DNA from 3 places in the Providencia lanzhouensis genome. Region 1 is predicted to be linked to each of the others. Evidence: predicted binding sites of a transcription regulator. Region 1 holds the regulator's gene; each other region holds the start of a gene.
What was found. The regulator LexA, encoded in region 1, represses DNA repair genes until DNA is damaged. The targets are predictions, from matches to a motif close to TNCTGTATGTACATACAGNA.
Positions count from the first base shown of each region.

Region 1 (4,298 bases):
TTTTCCTTTAAATGAGTAGGAACTGCTATTTCTCTTTTTCTCTTTCCTGTTTCCACTGATGCAAAATTAAGTCTATTTACTTAATCAGTGCACCCTTGAAAATTCCTCTAGCTTTCCTACTTGATGAATTTCATTCAGGTTAGAGATTTTTTTATATAAACGAGCTCCATCTCATTTATGTGATTTAAAAAACAGAAATCATTAAGCCAACATTCTCACTTCTAAATTAATTACTGAGTCATTCATTAATTAATTAAAATTGATATAGAACACTAAATGAATTCTGATAACTACCTTGTGATATTTTCTGATGTCAATTCTACATACGTGACATATGTTGTCAAAAACCACCCAAATGAAGCGTTGACTTGGTTTTTTATATCGACAAAATGCACAAAGACAACTTTTATCCACTGAATGAGTAATTAAATCTAAAGAAATGATGAATTACTTAGAAAGATTTATATGAAGACTTCATTTTGCATTTATAAAAATGTCTAAATATTGCAAAAAACCTATAAATATAAAAATCTATATTTATATTTAAATACAACTTAATAAACCGAACAGATGTAAATTTATTAGATTTAACATCTATCCAGTGTCTTTTTCGCGTCAGTAATCGCTACATAAGAAACAAGGGGTAAGATAAGTCTTAATTAAAATCAACGCTAAATAGTAACAATGAATTTCAATAATTGTTTTTATTTGGTTAAATTTAACACCCAATGATTAACTAAAATGTAGCAATTAATGATTTATTTAAAATAGAAAAAACCATCTCTTAAATAAGGAGTTCATTTTTTATTAATGTTGCCTTTATTAAAGTTAAAATTGCGTATTCAATTTAGTAAAAAATTGTTTATTTCATCACCACCATTTCAAACACAACAGAAATGGAAGTTATGGTAAACTAAACAGTAATAAAAACTTGAAGCTATCTAGGTGGGGCCAAACAAGATGAAAACAATCAGTGAAGACATGCTGCTTACGACGGCCGAACGTATTTGTCAGTCTCGAGGCGTGCGTTTGACCCCACAAAGAGAGACTGTTCTGCGATTAATTGCGCAGCAACACGGTGCGATCAGTGCTTATGATCTACTAGATTTACTGCGTGAAATAGAGCCTCAGGCTAAACCCCCTACCGTTTATCGCGGTTTAGAGTTCCTCATGGAACAAGGATTTATTCATAAAATTGAATCCACAAACAGCTATGTGGTTTGTCACCATGTGGATAATCCAAGCCATATTTCAGTGATGTTGATTTGCGATAATTGTGGCAATGTGACCGAAAGTGACTGCACGACTATCGAACAAGCGATTAGCACACTAGCGGAAGAAAATCATTTTCATCTCAGGCATACGGTGGTAGAAAACCATGGTTTATGTCAAAAATGTTTTGAGATTTCCAATTGCCAAGATCATGAACACTGTGAGCATAACCATCACGCCACGGTCAGTTCAAAAAAGAAGTGATATAGAATAAGTGGTCTACAGGAAGTAAAATAAAGGAAGCTATATAGCAACATGGAAGATGGCTATATAAAGAAAAACAGTATGAAAATAGCTATATAAAGAAAGGCTATTCAAAAAATAGAGATATTGAGTCTGCTGCCAGACTCAATATCTCATCATCAATGCCAATCACTGTTACGGATAACCCCAACAGCCAGGCCTTCAATGGTAAAATTCTGTTCGCGCAAATCAACCACGATTGGTGCAAAATCAGCGTTTTCAGCAATAAGTTCAACGCGATTACCTTGTTGCTTAAAGCGTTTAACCGTGACTTCATCTTCGATACGCGCCACAACAATTTGCCCATTATGGACATTCTGCGTTTTATGTACCGCAAGTAAATCACCATCCATAATACCGATATCTTTCATCGACATACCATTTACGCGTAATAAAAAATCTGCGTGTGGTTTAAATAATTCTGGGTCAACTTGGTAATGGCTTTCAATATGTTCTTGCGCAAGCAATGGTTCGCCGGCAGCAACACGTCCAATCAGAGGAAGCCCTAAATCTTCGGATTCTTCTTCTAACAACAGACGAATGCCTCTGGAAGCTCCAGAAACAATTTCAATTACCCCTTTACGAGCTAAGGCTTTTAAATGTTCTTCTGCCGCATTAGGCGAACGAAAACCCAAACTTGCTGCTATCTCAGCGCGTGTTGGTGGCATGCCCGTTTGCGAAATGTGGTCACGCACCAGATCGTAAACTTGCTGTTGTCGAGCTGTCAGTGCTTTCATCCCATTCCCCTGTTTGTTTATACAGTCAGACTGTGAGTATATACAGGTAAATGGGTATTGGGAACTGTTAAATTAGCCAAAATCTGCTTTTGTTGATGAATTTCTGGCTTTTTATCGCTTTTACTGTTTTTAGCCCACTAAACCGCAAAATAACGCGCCCATAATACGGTTCCCCAGATAAACAGTGCCAATCCTATCGTGACGAACACGGCTGCGGAGCCGATATCTTTCGCTCGCCCAGATAATTCATGGTATTCACTGCCAATACGATCAACAACCGCCTCAATTGCACTGTTAATTAACTCAACAATAGCGACTAACACAACTGAACCAATCAACAAAATCCTGTCAATTTGGCTAATATCCAAGCAAAAAGCTATAATTATCGCAATGATAGCAGCAATCGCTTCTTGACGAAATGCAGCTTCATTTACCCATGCTGCTTTTAAACCTTTAAGGGAGTATCCAGCCGCTTTGATGACCCGAGTGAGTCCCTTAGTTTGACTTGCCATATTTTTTCCTTAATTTCTAAACAATAATCAACTTTTGCAGTCAAAGTGAATTATCGATAACAGATCTAAACATTGCTTTCTGATATGATTGCGCAGCATTACTAACAAGAGGCTATAATCATTTATGTCACTATGGCGTAAAATATATTACAACACGTTGAATTTACCACTGAAATTATTGGTAAAAAGTAAACTAATCCCAACGGACCCGATAACAGAGTTACAGCTTGACCCAGGCAAGCCAACGCTGTACGTCTTGCCATATCACTCAAAGTCCGACCTGCTCACGCTTCGCCAACAATGCTTAGCGATTGGTTTACCTGATCCGCTCGTGGATAACGACATCAATGGCACCAAGCTTCCAGCCTATGTGTTTATTGATGATGGTCCGCGCGTGTTCCGCTACTACTCCCCAGATCCACGTAAAGAGTCAGTAAAAATATTCCATGCGTATCTGGATTTGCATAAAAACAATCCAAATCTTGATATTCAAATGCTACCTGCATCCGTCATGTTTGGACGTGCGCCGGGTCGCGAAGGGCATAAGCCTGCCCCGCTAAAACTCTTAAACGGTGTGCAAAAATTCTTTGCAGTCCTGTGGTTAGGGCGCGATAGTTTTGTGCGTTTTTCTCCGAGCATTTCTCTTGGCCAGATGGCACAAGAGCATGGCACTGATACCATCATTGCCAACAAACTTGCTCGCGTAGCACGTATTCATTACTCTCGTCAGCGTTTAGCTGCGGTCGGGCCAAAACTGCCTGCCCGTTATGAGCTATTTAATAAGCTGCTATCCTCTAAAGCGATTGAAAAAGCCGTTGAAGACGAAGCGCGCAGTAAAAAAATCCCATTACAAAAAGCCCAGCAAAATGCCGTGGCGATGATGGAAGAGATTGCTGCTAACTTCTCTTATGAAGCAGTGCGACTGACTGACCGTGTACTCGGTTGGACATGGAACCGCTTATACCAAGGGATCAATGTTCAACATGCTGAGCGCGTTCGCCAGCTGGCGCAAGATGGTCACGAAATTGTGTATGTGCCCTCTCACCGTAGCCATATGGACTACCTGCTGCTTTCTTATGTGCTTTATCACCAAGGCTTGGTGCCACCACACATTGCGGCGGGTATTAACCTTAACTTTTGGCCAGCCGGTCCTATTTTCCGCCGTTTAGGCGCGTTCTTTATTCGCCGTACGTTCAAAGGTAATAAACTCTATTCCACCGTATTCCGCGAATACCTCAGTGAGCTATTTGCTCGCGGCTATTCGATTGAATACTTTGTGGAAGGAGGTCGTTCACGTACAGGTCGCTTACTGGAACCGAAAACCGGTACCTTGTCGATGACCCTACAAGCGATGCTACGCGGAGACTCCCGCCCTATCACCATCGTTCCTATCTATATTGGTTACGAGCATGTGATGGAAGTAGGAACTTACGCAAAAGAGCTGCGTGGCGCTGAGAAAGAGAAAGAAGGCTTCTTCTCCATGGTACGTGGTCTGCGTAAACTACGTAATTTGGGTCAAGGTTATGTGAACTTT
Region 1 covers NZ_CP174123.1:458,443-462,740, reverse strand. Annotated here, with positions in the region: gene zur (zinc uptake transcriptional repressor Zur) at 961-1,476, shown strand; gene lexA (transcriptional repressor LexA) at 1,635-2,252, opposite strand; gene ACIH2S_RS02065 (diacylglycerol kinase) at 2,390-2,764, opposite strand; gene plsB (glycerol-3-phosphate 1-O-acyltransferase PlsB) at 2,889-4,298, shown strand, end outside.

Region 2 (4,298 bases), 580 kb from region 1:
TGTAAGCCAATCCCCAGCTTGAAATATGACGGAAAGATTACGATCAAAGTGTCAAGGAGAAGAACGTGTCACAATTATCAACGCTAAAACCACAACCACTGTGGGATATTTTCGCTAAAATCTGCTCCATTCCTCACCCATCAAAACACGAAGAAGCTTTAGCCGCCCACATCATGGAGTGGTCTAAAGGGAAAGGTTTTCACGTTGAGCGCGACCAAGTTGGTAATATCTTAATCCGTAAACCGGCGACAAAAGGCTACGAAAACCGCAAGCCTGTTGTACTGCAAGCTCACTTAGACATGGTGCCGCAAAAAAATAACGACACAGAGCACGATTTCACTAAAGATCCTATCCGCCCTTATATCAATGGTGAGTGGGTCACTGCTGAAGGTACAACATTAGGCGCAGATAACGGCATCGGTATGGCATCCGCATTAGCAGTATTAGCGGATGACAGCGTTGAACACGGTCCACTGGAAGTGTTACTGACTATGACCGAAGAAACGGGCATGGACGGCGCTTTCGGTTTACAACCAAACTGGTTACAAGCTGATATTCTGATCAACACCGATTCAGAAGAAGAAGGCGAAATTTACATGGGTTGCGCAGGTGGTGTTGATTTCACTGCCACATTTGATTTAACCCGTGAAGCATTACCACAAGGTTATAAAACCTTCACCATGACCTTAAAAGGCCTTAAAGGCGGTCACTCTGGTGGCGATATTCACTTAGGTTTAGGTAATGCAAACAAACTGTTAGCGCGTTTCTTAGCGGGTCACGCTGAAGACTTGAGCTTAAAACTGCTGGAATTCACTGGCGGTACACTGCGTAATGCGATCCCACGTGAAGGCCATGCAACTTTCGCGGTACCAGCTGATAAAGTGGCTGAATTAACTGCATTGAGAACTCGCTACGAAGGCATTCTGAAAAATGAATTAGCCGCAGTAGAACCTAACCTAGCTTTACTGTTAGATGAAACAACGAGTGACTTAAAAGCACTGACTAATGATTGCCAACAGCGTTTAGTTTTCTTCCTAAACTCAGCACCAAGCGGCGTTATCCGTATGAGTGATGTGGTAAAAGGAGTTGTTGAAACTTCACTGAACGAAGGCGTTGTGAAGATGACTGAAGACAAAGCGGAAGTGATCTTCTTAATTCGTTCACTGATCGATTCAGGTAAAAATTACGTCGTTAATATGCTGACATCACTGACAAAACTGGCGAAAGCTCAACACCGTGCTGAAGGTGGATACCCAGGTTGGCAACCAGATGCAGACTCACCAGTTATGCATATTGTTAGCGACACTTACCAAAAACTGTTTGGTAAAATTCCAAATATCATGGTTATCCATGCCGGTCTCGAGTGTGGTCTGTTTAAAAAGCCTTATCCATTAATGGATATGGTCTCCATTGGACCAACCATCCGTGGAGCACACTCACCAGATGAGCGCGTTCACATTGAGAGCGTGGGTCAATACTGGACACTGTTAACTGCTATCTTAAAAGCTATCCCAGTAAAAAACTAAGTAGGCTTTAAGCTATCAATATCAGGGTCATAAGCGACAGTTTATGACCCTATTTTTCTCATTCTTTAAACATAATAAAAACTATAAAAGTAATGAAAGCTGCCTTTCAATTTGTGGATTCTGCAATGTCACATGCAGACCAACTAACCTAACCCCCCGCCCTGCTCGTCGATTTACCCAAGCCTGCTGTGCCAACCGAATAAGATCCTGCTTATCTATAATGGGATAAACATGCTCTTGCGTCGTTTGCTGAAAATCCTCAAATTTTAATTTCACTCCTTGGCGAGCAATACGCAGATCTGGCTTCACTTTCTCTAAGCGAAAATGTAGCTCATCGTATAAAGTATCGAGTAAAGGCAAACACTCTTCCCACTGATGAATATCTTTGGCGAGAGTGCGTTCTACCCCAACGGATTTACGTAAGCGTTCGGTATTTACTGCTCGTTCATCAATGCCATGACAGCGTTCCCACAGAGCTTGTCCAAATTTACCCATGCTTTTTACCAACGCCAGCATGTCATAGCGCTGAACATCCGCGCAGGTCAATAACCCCATATCCGCAAGTTTTTGCGCTGTCACTTTTCCAACGCCGGGGATCTTTTTTAATGGCAGCGTGGCAATAAATGCCGGTAATTCCTGTGGAGTGATCACAAATTGCCCATTGGGTTTATTCATATCAGAGGCAATTTTGGCGAGAAATTTAATCGGAGCAATTCCCGCAGAAGCTGTGAGTTGAAGTTCATCAAAAATTTGCTGGCGGATAGCCTCGGCGATAAGCGTGGCAGAGCCGTGAAGCTGCTGGCAATCAGTCACATCCAAATAGGCCTCATCTAAAGATAATGGCTCAATCAGATCGGTATAGCGGGCAAATATTTGGCGAATATGATGGGAAACGTCTTTATAAACCGCCATACGACCGGGTACGACTTTCAGGTGAGGGCATAATTTCAACGCCAATGCCGTCGACATTGCACTGTGAACACCGTAGCGTCTCGCTTCATAATTTGCAGTGCTCAATACGCCACGTCGGTCTGCACTTCCCCCGACAGCCAGTGGAATATTGCGTAATTTTGGGTCATCACGCATCTCTATCGCTGCAAAAAAGCAATCCATATCAATATGAATAATTTTACGCATGATAGCCGCCCCAACCAATAATTACTGAATAAATATACAGTGGTTTTATTAGCTATGCAACCTTATTCATCTGATTGAAATGTATTCCTGAAATACTGTAAATAACCGAAAAAGTAAAAAGTTACTCCTAATTTATAGGCTCATTGCTTACAAAACGGATGAAACATATTACAACAACCACTCGGTCAATCTCATGTTAGTTCATTGAATTTTCTATTATTATGGATTATGCAAATGCAAATTATATCAACGTCAGTGTTAAAAAAATCCGCTACGATAGGCTTACTACTTTTGGTTAGCCAATCCGCTTTCGCATTAATGCCGCAGATTGTGGCGCACCGCGCAGGTACCGCAGATGCCCCTGAAAATACCCTTTATGCTATAGAACAAGCCAAAAGCAATAAAGTTGATGCAATTTGGTTAACTGTTCAGCTCAGTAAAGATAATCAATTAGTCCTTTATCGTCCGAGTGATTTAAATGCTTTAACGGATAAAAGTGGCGTTATTTCTGATTATTCCGCCAAACAATTAAGCCAGATAAATGCGGCGTATAAATTTAATCAGAAAAATAACCAGCAACTACCTACTTCGCAAACCACTATCGTCACACTAGAAGATGTTTTAAAAAAATACCCCGATACGATTTTTTATATCGACTTAAAATCTCCTGATGCAGACCCTAATACTCAAGCTCAAGCTATTTTGGCATTATTAAATAAAACCAACGCGTTTAACCAAGTGCGTTTTTATTCCACTAACGATGCATTTTTAAAAGCGCTTAAGCCACTTTCCTCTAAACTGCAACTATTTGAAAGCCGAGATGAAACTCGCACCATGCTGGCAAACAGCGTAATGAGCCATCAATGTATGCTTGATAATGATAAATCTGCAACCCGTTGGTATGGTTTTGAGCTGCATCGTAAAGTTGAAGTCGTTGAGAAATATACCCTTGGTGAAGCGCGTTCACCAGCAACACTCTCATGGGATAAAGAAGCTATCGACTGCTTTAGAAAAAATGGCAACGCTTACATCATTGTATTTGGTGTAAATAGTGACAGTGATTATCAACTGGCTAAAGAAATTGGTGCTGATGCCGTTATGGTTGACTCACCAAAAGCTTTCAAAAAATAAAGACTAATTATTAAGCTACTTTATTTTGATAATGATTTATTCGATTTAAGTAGCTTATTTTTATTACTCATCTTTTCCATCCATACATTTCCCTATCTTATCTTTCCTTCTTTTTTAATAGTAAATAACATTCAATATTAATTACTTAGTAAAGTATCGATGCCAAAATAAGTAAATACATTTAAACTCTTATTCATAAGGAATTTAACATGGCGATATCAAAAGGCTTGCTTTCTATCGAGAATCTATGGAATGAAGACTTAAAAAAGGTGGAAATTTCTTTCAAAAACAATGCGAATGAGTATGGAAATGTTTTTATTTTTTATAATGTTATGAATGGAAAAAAATTAAGTGATATCACAGAGTTCACTTTTTCTTCAACCGAACAGAGCTATTGGATGGGAGTAATCACAACAAAATCAGGAGAAAAATGGAGTAGCATCGCTGACTTAGCATGCAAGCTCAATGAGAAAGATAATGGCAAAGTCACTCTCAGTTTCAAGG
Region 2 covers NZ_CP174123.1:1,034,448-1,038,745, reverse strand. Annotated here, with positions in the region: gene pepD (beta-Ala-His dipeptidase) at 66-1,526, shown strand; gene dinB (DNA polymerase IV) at 1,608-2,663, opposite strand; gene ACIH2S_RS04700 (glycerophosphodiester phosphodiesterase family protein) at 2,898-3,794, shown strand; gene ACIH2S_RS04695 (hypothetical protein) at 4,004-4,298, shown strand, end outside.
Region 2: the regulator LexA is predicted to act here: its motif matches at 2,686-2,705, upstream of dinB (DNA polymerase IV).

Region 3 (4,298 bases), 890 kb from region 1:
ACGGTGACTTCCGTTTTACCCACGCCAGTTGGTCCTGCAAACAAGAATGAGCCAACAGGTTTATGTTCTAACCCTAAGCCTGCGCGATTCATTTTAATCGCCTCAGACAGCGCCTCAATCGCTTTATCTTGTCCAAAGACTAACATCTTCAGGCGTGAGTCTAAGGTTCTCAAACGATCTTTATCGCTAGAGGAAACCGTTTTTTCTGGAATACGCGCAATACGCGCCACCACAGTTTCGATTTCAGGTACACCGATGGTTTTCTTGCGCTTGCTTGGCGCCACTAAACGGGTTCTAGCTCCCGCTTCATCGATAACATCAATCGCTTTATCCGGCAGATGGCGATCGGTAATGTATTTCACCGATAAATCCACCGCCGCCTGAATAGCTTTCGCGGTGTAGCGCACATCATGGTGAGACTCATATTTCGGTTTCAATCCATTAATGATACGCACAGTTTCTTCAGGAGTAGGTTCCACAATATCAATTTTTTGGAAACGTCGAGCCAGCGCTCTATCTTTCTCAAAGATATTGCTGAATTCTTGATAGGTAGTAGAGCCAATCACCCGGATACGCCCACTTGATAACAGCGGCTTAATCAAGTTTGCAGCGTCTACCTGTCCACCCGATGCCGCACCGGCACCGATAATCGTATGAATTTCATCGATAAACAGAATGCTTTTCGGGTCTTTTTCCAACATTTTCAGCAGCGCTTTAAAACGTTTTTCAAAATCACCGCGATATTTAGTACCTGCCAACAATGAGCCGATATCCAGTGAGTAGATTGTGCAATCTTTCATCACTTCAGGCACATCATTTTGCTCAATACGCCATGCTAAGCCCTCGGCGATCGCCGTTTTACCTACGCCGGATTCCCCAACCAATAATGGATTATTTTTACGGCGACGGCACAACACTTGAATGGTACGCTCTAATTCAGCCTGACGTCCTACCAGCGGGTCGATATTCCCTTTCTTAGCCTGTTGATTTAGATTGGTGGTGAAGTTATCCATATGGTCTTCTGAGACCGGTTGCTCTTCACTTGGCGGTGTATTGTTTGCGGCATCATCCTCCGATGAAGAAGAATCTTCACCTTTAATGGTACCGTGGGAAATATAATTAACGACATCAAGGCGGCTAACATCATGCTTACGTAATAAATAAGCCGCCTGGGATTCTTGTTCGCTAAAAATTGCCACTAGCACATTCGCACCAGTCACTTCGCTGCGTCCTGATGATTGAACATGAAAAACAGCACGTTGCAGTACGCGCTGGAAACTCAAAGTCGGTTGAGTGTCTCGTGTATCATTCTCAGGTAATAGCGGCGTAGTTTGGGCAATAAAATGTTCGAGTTCTTGTCTCAGGGCAACCAAGTCGACCTTACAAGCCTCTAAAGCTTCACGCGCAGAGATATTGCTCAATAATGCCAGCAATAGGTGCTCCACAGTCATAAATTCATGGCGATTGTCTTTCGCTCTGGTAAAAGCAACATTTAGACTAAGCTCCAATTCTTGATTGAGCATAAGCACCTCCCAAAATTGATATTAAGACTCTTCAGACTTTCTCTATAGTACACAATAAAGGATATTCATGTTCCCTTGCAAAAGCATTGACTTGAGCGGCTTTTGTTTCTGCAACTTCAGCAGTATAGACACCGCAAATACCTTTACCTTGAAAATGTACATCTAACATTATCTGTGTAGCGCGTTCTTCATCAAAAGAAAAGTATTTTTGTAACACCTCAACAACAAAATCCATCGGAGTATAATCATCATTATTTAACAATACTTTATACATCGATGGTGGTTGCAGCGTCTTTTCAACTTCATCTTTAAAAATTGTGTCAGTTTTAAATGTGCCCAGAAAATCACTCATTACTTTCGTGCTCAGTCGTGTTGCTCAGTGTGGAAATTCAATTTAAGCATAGCCTTTATTATCAATGATATCTATTCACTAAATAGCAATTCAATAAAGCTAAGCCATTAAAAATACTTTGTCTTCATTTTGGTACTGAATTCTCAATTTATCCCAGTGTACCATGGGCTGATAACTAACTTATAGCATCTAAATTTTGTGATATACGTCAAAAAATTTAAAATTTCACGAAAAACGCTCATCGGATTATTTTCAGTTTATTCAAAAAGCCAAAATCCGACTCTTGACCAAATATCCCTATTCAATACAGTATGAAATGCGAGCGATTAACTTCGTATTTATACCTAGTTTGCATGTGTATTTTATTCATGCGCTTAATAATAACTTAACTTATTGATTCATAATCATTTAAATGGCATTAACCCTTGGTTTTATGTCATTTTCAACTATCATTTAACCTCTTGATTTGACGATATTCTTTAAATGGTTTTGGGGAAGTCATTTTCTTGGCCATAAGATAAATTTCACCTTATTTCTTGACCTCTACTAATATTTTACTGTATATAATCACAGCTATCATTTAACTGTTTTTATATACAGTATTTTATGTAAGGAGGATGTGAGATGGTTACAATTAAAGTTCGCTTCGCTGCAAGTATGAAAGGCAAGTTACCCATGGGGACTTTCGACGCATTGAGAAATGAGATCACAAAAAGATTGAGCTCTAAATACCCCGATTTAAACATCGATATCAACTGGGGATCTCAAGCGAATGTGTCTATTGATGGTCTTGGAAAGAACGAAAAGAAAACCTACATTGAAGAAACGCTGGAAGAAATCTGGAATGATGGAGACTGGATGCCTGAAATGAAAGAAACTGAGGAGGTGGAGTATTTCGATAAATGATCAGATTGCGCCAACTACTCGAGCTGGCGCACCTTAGTTATTACTCTTCTAGTTTGCTTGCTTGTTCTTGCTTAGATTCATCACCTGATCTCTCCGCTTCCTCACGCGCAGTTTCGTCAGCATCTTCTTTAGCTACCCGTTCCGCTTCAATTTTCGCTAATCGCTCTGCTTCAGCTAGCTTCTGATTGTAGATAGAATCACTCGGCATATTCACACGAACATCAATCCAGTGGCCATTGGGAATATCGCAATAGTCATAGTCTTCACGCTCAATGTTATTATCATCGAGAAACTCTGGATAAGTCATTAGGCGCTGCGCTTCGAGTCGCGGATGAAGTGTGTGCTTTCTATAGCGCGTTTCAATGATGATGTCACCGTCTGGTAGTACGTCAAAATCAGCCCACACGAGGGGTAAATTATTAATCCCATTCGGTACTACTAAACCACCATGGATGCCACCCCAACTTGCGTCAGAGTTCATGCCGAGAGTACCTTTGAGTCTATAGCGACCAACACCAAGCTTTTCGACTTCAACGCCCTCTGATTCGTCGTTAGTTTCTGCGTGATTAGAGAATACTTTAATGATTGGAGATGCTGCTTTTAAGTTTCCGTTAGCATCTTTGGTTGTATTTCGCGTTGTATAAACAGAGCAATGTTCTGCTGTCGTCGATGTATTACCCTTTCTGACCATCTGTATCCAGTTTGTTCCATAATTTGCCAGAAGCAGTAATTCTGAGTTTTCATTCCCCCCCGAATACCGAGTTAGAATTCCACCTCCGTGAAACCCCTGACCTCCATTTATTGCGGATAGCCCTGCAGTATTGACTGAGTTAGCAGAATAAAAACCACATCCAATTCCACTAAAATTATTCACATCAGCAAAATGTGGCGGTGAGTTGACTTGCCCAACCCCATAATCATTTATAAGAATCACATCCTTGCCGTTATATTGAAGCGCTCCCCACTCAGTTAAAACTAGTTCTTTTCCTGTTTTTGAGTTGACGACAGCAATTCTATCTCCTGAATTTGGCGCTCCAACATAGCCACGCAAAACCCCGTTTGTATCTCTAATTGCAAAATAAAGGCTTTGATTTTCTGATGTATTCTTGAGTGTTAAGGCCTCTCCATTTTTAGAAATAGTACCGCCAGCCAAGCTCAACTTCCCATCTATCAGTTTCTTCAGTGCAATGATGCTTTCGAGTTTTACCGTTTCCCCTGTTGGCGTTTTAATTTCAACAATGCCGTCCTGCGTCATCCACGTGTCCATGTTGCGCAGGAAATACTGGATGTACTGCTGATTCGCTAACATCTTGCGAACGCCATCGCTCATGCTGTCTAGAACGAATGTGGCAATCTGATACTTAACCGCCGAAGCTGCAACAGGTACAGGATAAGTAAGGTTAATCTCGGTATCTGAATTCACAGATAGCACATTGTTAAAGTACACAACGTTATTGATAAAAATAGAGATTGGACAACCTTCGGAGATACCAACTAAGTTATCTTTCCAGCGAGTT
Region 3 covers NZ_CP174123.1:1,348,136-1,352,433, reverse strand. Annotated here, with positions in the region: gene clpA (ATP-dependent Clp protease ATP-binding subunit ClpA) at 1-1,523, opposite strand, end outside; gene clpS (ATP-dependent Clp protease adapter ClpS) at 1,555-1,875, opposite strand; gene ACIH2S_RS06285 (DinI-like family protein) at 2,500-2,781, shown strand; gene ACIH2S_RS06280 (hypothetical protein) at 2,822-4,298, opposite strand, start outside.
Region 3: the regulator LexA is predicted to act here: its motif matches at 2,431-2,450, upstream of ACIH2S_RS06285 (DinI-like family protein).